2 regions of the Ructibacterium sp. SJQ-7 genome follow, and region 1 is predicted to be linked to the other one. Evidence: riboswitches for the same ligand, from Rfam matches in the RefSeq annotation. Region 1 holds a riboswitch; the other holds the start of a gene.

Region 1 (3,425 bases):
GCTGTAGGCTTGTTTTGAAATTTTTCTGAGTTTTCGGCCGTCGGAGATGATGAGGGCGAATTTGTTGGTTCTACAGTCGATGTAGGACTTTCATCATTGTCATATACCTCATCAATTATAACCCTTTCCGTTACTTTCGGCGTCGGCTCAACATTCCAACCGCGCAATGACGGTGCATCTCCGCCCCACCAAAACGCAAATACCAATACAGCAATAATTATACTTCCTATAATTATGTGCCTTTTATATTTTTTCATTCAATATCTCCTGAAAATTATTACTTTCTAAGCAAAATCAAATTCATCATTACAAACTGTAAACTGTTTTTTATCACATTAATTTCATCTTGTGATATATTGCAGACATCGCTCATATCATAAAGCGAATTATCGCCGTTCATAAATCGTTTTAGCGACACCAAACTGTAAAAACATTGTTCTGTTGCCATTTGATTCGAACCGTCACCGTCGTATGTATGTTTAAAACCGTCGCCTATTGTATAGTACGACATTAAATTATCCGCTAAATTCTTGCCGTTCTTTTCAAAGCGTTCATCAAAAGGCGATATTCCGAGTTCACAAAGTGCAACAATGACTTGTGCGCAGCTTTCGGAATTTTCCGTACCCCAACTTGAATATCCTCCGTTTTCATTTTGACTTGCCGATAAAAAAGAAATTGCCTTGTTCACACAATTTGACACTTCGGAATTATCCGTATAATTTGAAAGTGCTTGCAGAGCCATTGCCGTAACATCAACATCACTCTCTCCACTGCCCAAAAGTGACCATCCACCGTCATCAAGCTGACTGTTTATAATCTTTTCAACATACATTTCTCTTGTTGCATGAATTTGTGCATCGGTATTGTACGGCATATCATACTGTCCGCAGTCAAGTGCAATCAATGCCCATATTGCACCGTTTATACCTTGCCAAGTAGTTTTTTCAAAATCTCCTAAAGGAAGTAATAAATTATATCCACCGACATTTTGAGGGTCTTTTCCGATTGATGTGAGTGCAGTTATAACTCTTGAATATTCGGTATATTTTTTGTTATGCAATACACCGCCACATTCTTTTACATAATTGACAACATTGTTGTAATAATTCTCATAATAGCCGACAGGTATATCACCGCCATTTCTGCTCAGTCCCATTATCAGCCACTCACCGCCTATCGATGATACGGTAGGAGTTTGCGAATTATCATATAAATATTTTTCCGTATCACTTATGACGCTGTTTATATCGTCAATACTTACCGCAAAAGCATTTGCAGATGAAATCAAAACAAACGATAAAATTAAAGATATTATTTTTTTCATTAATACGCTCCGTTTCTGTAAAATCAAATAAAAAAAGCTGTGATAATTTTTTCAAATTATCACAGCAGAGTTTTCCTGTGTATATCACATATCGGCACGCAAACAACACGCTTAATACATTTATATAAGCGTACGATACTACTGCTCCTATATTGACAACATCAATAAGTACGGAGCAGTATCAAAGCAGGTCTTCTGACTCGTATTATATAAAGCAAGCTTAACATTTTTATATTCGCCTTCTCAGTTTCCCAATGACTGACTTTCATCAAAAAATATAAAAACTTCAATACATACAGCGACTGTTATCGTTCGGGATTCTCACCCGATTCCCTTTTCACCGACTATACCCATACAATATAGCCGACACTTTGTGTGATTATTCATTTTTTAGTATTATATCATCAAAAATATGTACCGTCAATGTGCTATATTACTAAAGTTATACTTGACATTCACATATTTTATACCTTATAACACAAAAAATGCGACACCTAAAAGCATCGCATTTTTGAATTACATTATGAATTTTGTTTTGTATAGTTTAGAAGTCCGCCTGCGTAAAGCATTTCTTTTTGACGGTCTGACAAATCTGCATTAACCTCAAAATCAAAGCCTTTTGTTACGTTTGTCACCTTAATAACTTTACCGTTGGCAATTTGCTTACCGATATTTTCAATCTTCAATTCGTCCATTTGGTCAATCTTATCGTAATCCGATTCATTTGCAAATGTTAGCGGCACGATACCGGCATTAATAAGATTAGCCATATGAATTCTTGCAAATGACTTAACGATAACTGCCTTAACACCCAAATACAACGGTGCAAGTGCAGCGTGTTCTCTTGAAGAACCCTGTCCGTAGTTTGAACCGCCGACAATTACGCTCTTACCAAGTTCAAGCGCTCTGTCGTGGAACTTTTCGTCACATACAGCAAAACAGAATTCCGAAATCTTAGGAATATTTGAACGCAACGGCAAAATCTTTGCACCGGCAGGCATAATATGGTCTGTTGTGATATTATCGCCGACCTTTAGCGAGCATTTTGCGTCTATTGTTTCAGCTAACGGCTCTGATACAGGGAAAGGCTTAATATTAGGACCTCTAAGTACCTCAATACTGTCCATATCCTTTTCATCTGCCGGAGGAACTATCATATTATCGTTTATAGTGAACTTTTCAGGCAATGTTATATCAGCCGCGTCACCAAGTGTTCTCGGATCTGTAAATACACCCGTAAGAGCTGAAATAGCAGCTGTTTCAGGTGATACAAGATAAATCTGACCGTCTTTTGTACCACTTCTGCCTTCAAAGTTTCTGTTAAACGTTCTTAGTGAAATACCCTTTGAATTAGGTGACTGTCCCATACCTATACAAGGACCGCAAGCACTTTCCAGTATTCTTGCACCTGCGTCAATCATAATAGCCAAAGCACCGTTATTTGCAAGCATATTCAAAACCTGCTTTGAACCCGGAGCGATTGCAAGAGAAACATCAGGATTAACAGTCTTACCTTTTAGAATATGTGCAACTTTCATCATATCAAGAAGTGATGAATTTGTACATGAACCGATACAAACTTGGTCAATCTTCATACCACTAAGCTCGCTTACCGACTTAACATTATCAGGTGAATGAGGGCAAGCTGCAAGCGGTTCAAGTTTGCTAAGGTCTATATTAACTTCTTCGTCATATACAGCGTCTGCGTCTGCACATAGAGGTGTGTATGCCTCTTCTCTGCCTTGCGCTTTCAAGAATTCATGTGTTATTTCGTCTGATGGGAATATTGATGTTGTTGCACCAAGTTCCGCACCCATATTTGTAATAGTTGCTCTTTCGGGAACTGACAAAGTTTTAACTCCTTCACCGCAGTATTCGATAACTTTGCCTACACCGCCCTTAACAGAAAGACGCTTTAGAACTTCCAAAATTACATCTTTTGCGGCAACCCACGGTTGAAGTTTGCCTGTAAGATTTACCTTAACGACTTTCGGGCAAGTAATGTAATATGTACCTCCGCCCATTGCAACAGCAACGTCCATACCGCCTGCACCTATGGCAATCATTCCTATACCGCCGCCTGTCGGTGTATGGCTGTCCG
Region 2 (3,425 bases), 1.3 Mb from region 1:
CCTGAATTTTGACCGATTGAAATTGCTATTGCGGCCGCACCCATAATAATAAAAACTATCGGGACAGTCATAAGATGAAATACGTTTTTATACGATGTTTTTCCTATAAAAATAATAAGAAACAGCATAGTAAGCGCAGTAAATACGCTTACCAAAAAGCTGTTTGCCCATATGCAGATAACAAGCACCGACATTGAAAACAGAAGTTTTGCAATAGGTGCAATATTTCTGAGTTTTGAATTATATGCTAATTTATCAATTATCATTTTTCTTTTTAGCTGTTACTCTGCCAAGTACAAAGCCGACAATACCGGCGCCCACTCCTGCCTGAAGACAGAAGAAAAGTGACTCGATTTCACCTGACGGCGGCTCCCAGAACGGCTCAAACCATGGCTCGTAACTTTCGTCCAATTCACTTATGGCGTCTGATGCTTGGTCGTCAGAACCGCCAAATTCGTGACCGCCCATAAACAGTAGCGGTACGGCAATTATAAGAACAAGTATAACTGCTAATATTGTATTTTTAACCCAAAGTTTCATTAATATATACCCCCTTATATAACATTAAGCTGCTTAAGTTCGTTTGTACAGTTCTTAGCCAATACATTGAATATCATAACAGACAGAATACCCTCTGCAATGGCAATCGGAACTTGTGTAACCGCGAAGATTCCCATAAACTTTACAAGTGACGCAAAGAAGTTTTGGTCAGGGAATGCAAGCGCAAGCTGGCATGATGTTACCACATAAGTGAATATATCACCTATTGTTGCGGCAAGAAATACTGCAAGACCTTTCGGTGCGTTAAGCTTTTGGCAAAGCTTGTATATACCGAATGAAACGAACGGTCCGGCAATCGCCATTGAAAATGTGTTTGCACCAAGTGTTGTAAGTCCGCCGTGTGCAAGAAGAAGTGCCTGGAACAAAAGCACGATTATACCGAGTAAAGACATAATCGACGGTCCGAAAAGAATTGCACCGAGTCCTGTACCTGTCGGATGTGAACAACTTCCTGTAACTGAAGGGATTTTTAGCGATGAAAGAATGAAAACGAAAGCTCCTGCAAGTGCAAGAAGTATTTTTGTTTTGTTGTTCTTCTTTGCTTGTTTTTGCATACTGATACCGCCTGCGATAAGGAACGGTATACATACAACTCCCCATATAATACAGTAGTTCGGAGGAAGATAACCCTCCATAATGTGCATTGCGAATGCGTTTGTCATAGGAATGACAAGCAGTAGTGAAAGCATTGCCACCAATAGTTTTGTTTTCCTGTTTGCTAAAGACATAAATTTTTCTCCTTTTCTTCTTATGAAATATGTTTTAGCACACAAGTGACCACTTAAATCAGTTATGAAACTTTTTGGGAGTGTAGAAAACTTGTGATTTTCACATACCAAAAAAAGCCGTAGGGATTGGGTAAATCCTATGGCTTAAAATCTGAATGATTCCGCCATTGACCCATCGTTCGTAGGCACAAATGCGCTCGATTTTCGGCAGGCGATCCGACTGTACGGTAGCGTGACTGTGAGGGAATTTCACCCTGCTTCTCCTTTTGAAAACAAAAATAAATAAATATTTGTTTACCGAAAACGGATATATTGTACATCTCATCAGATTTCAAGAAATTAGTTCGGATTTTGCGAAAATGAACTCGTCGGCGTACGTTTGTACGTTAGAGTTTATTTTCACAAAAAGTGCATAGGTAAGCCGTAGGCTTGCCTATCATTTACTGTGTTTATCAATTTATGAAATATAATAATTATTTTGCACGTTCCGGACAATTTATTGGAATCTGAAATATATCTTGTCTATTTTAACACTATTATATCGAAAAATCAAGGGAATTGACAATAAATTAAGTAGGGTGTATAATTTTTTTATCTGTTTAGAAAAGGAATGATATATTGTGGATACATCAAAAAGCAAAACAGCCTTTGACGAGGCTAAAAAATATATACCCGGCGGAGTTAATTCGCCTGTAAGAGCGTTTAAGAATGTCGGAACTTATCCGCTTTTTATAGAATGTGCAAACGGAAGTAAGATATATGATATTGACGGAAACGAATATATAGATTATGTCGGCTCATGGGGACCTATGTTTTTGGGACACTGTAAGGAAATCGTTTTGGAGGCGGTTAAGGAGGCTTGCGATAAAGGTATGTCTTTCGGTGCACCTTGCCTTGCCGAAACGGAGCTTGCAAAGAGAATTTGTTCGCTTGTTCCTTGTGTAGATGTTGTGAGAATGGTTAATTCGGGTACGGAGGCAACTATGTCTGCGATACGTCTGGCAAGAGGTTACACAGGCAGAAATATAATAGTAAAGTTTGAGGGCTGTTATCACGGACACAGTGACTCGCTCCTTATAAAAGCCGGTTCGGGTGCGGCAACTTTCGGAAGTGCGTCATCGGCAGGCGTGCCTGAAGATTTTGCAAAATACACGCTTGTTTTACCGTACAATGATATTGACGCAATAGAGGACGCATTTGAAAAAATGGGTAATGAAATTGCCGGAGTTATAATTGAGCCTGTAGCAGGAAATATGGGTGTTGTACCGCCTAAAGACGGATATTTGCAGAAAATTCGCGAGATAACGAAAAAGTACGGAAGCGTGTTTATTGTGGACGAGGTTATGACGGGATTTAGATTATCTGCGTCGGGTGCAATAGGCAGATTTGGTTTGGACGCAGATATTGTCACATTCGGAAAAATTATCGGCGGCGGTATGCCTGTCGGCGCATACGGCGGTAAACGTGAGATTATGGAATTTGTTTCGCCGACAGGTCCTGTTTATCAAGCAGGTACATTGTCGGGTAATCCGCTTGCAATGGCGGCGGGTAACGCACAGATTAAATATTTGCAGGAAAACCCCTATATATATGAAGAAATTGAACAAAAGGGTGCATATCTTGAGGGTGAATTTAAAAAGTCGGCTGAAAAATATGGCGTGAATGTTCGTGTAAACAGAGTAGGCTCAATGATGAGTGTATTCTTTACGGACAATGACGTAACAAATTTTGAAACCGCGTCAAAGTCGGACACCGAAAAATTCAAAGTATACTTTAACGAAATGCTTAAACAGGGTATTTATCTTGCACCGTCACAATTTGAGTCGCTGTTCTTGTCTGACGCACATACTAAGGCTGATTTGGAAAAGACAGCGGCGGCATTTGACAAGGTTATGGAAATATTGCGATGAATTATTACAGAGAATGTAGACTTTGTCCGAGAAACTGCGGTGTTGACAGAAACAGGACAGTCGGTGTATGCGGTCAGAGTGATAAGCTTTATGTGGCACGTGCCGCACTGCATATGTGGGAAGAACCGTGTATTTCAGGTGAGAGCGGTTCGGGAACGGTGTTCTTTTCGGGGTGTAATCTTGGGTGCGTGTATTGTCAGAACAGAGAAATATCTTCGGAGCATAA

What was found. Region 1 has a riboswitch for cobalamin ahead of ACSAMO_RS01675 (prenyltransferase/squalene oxidase repeat-containing protein). Riboswitches for the same ligand answer to the same signal wherever they lie in the genome.
Region 2: it holds a riboswitch for cobalamin, as region 1 does, so the genes downstream of both, ACSAMO_RS07730 (energy-coupling factor ABC transporter permease) here and ACSAMO_RS01675 (prenyltransferase/squalene oxidase repeat-containing protein) in region 1, are expected to answer to the same signal.

The regions. Positions count from the first base shown of each region.
Region 1 covers NZ_CP195193.1:366,466-369,890, forward strand. The annotation lists gene ACSAMO_RS01670 (DUF4430 domain-containing protein) at 1-257, opposite strand, end outside; gene ACSAMO_RS01675 (prenyltransferase/squalene oxidase repeat-containing protein) at 278-1,324, opposite strand; cobalamin riboswitch at 1,493-1,711, opposite strand; gene ACSAMO_RS01680 (aconitate hydratase) at 1,846-3,425, opposite strand, start outside.
Region 2 covers NZ_CP195193.1:1,680,762-1,684,186, reverse strand. The annotation lists gene cbiQ (cobalt ECF transporter T component CbiQ) at 1-266, opposite strand, end outside; gene ACSAMO_RS07735 (energy-coupling factor ABC transporter substrate-binding protein) at 256-540, opposite strand; gene ACSAMO_RS07730 (energy-coupling factor ABC transporter permease) at 555-1,289, opposite strand; adenosylcobalamin-variant (AdoCbl-variant) riboswitch at 1,491-1,568, opposite strand; gene hemL (glutamate-1-semialdehyde 2,1-aminomutase) at 1,910-3,199, shown strand; gene ACSAMO_RS07720 (radical SAM protein) at 3,196-3,425, shown strand, end outside.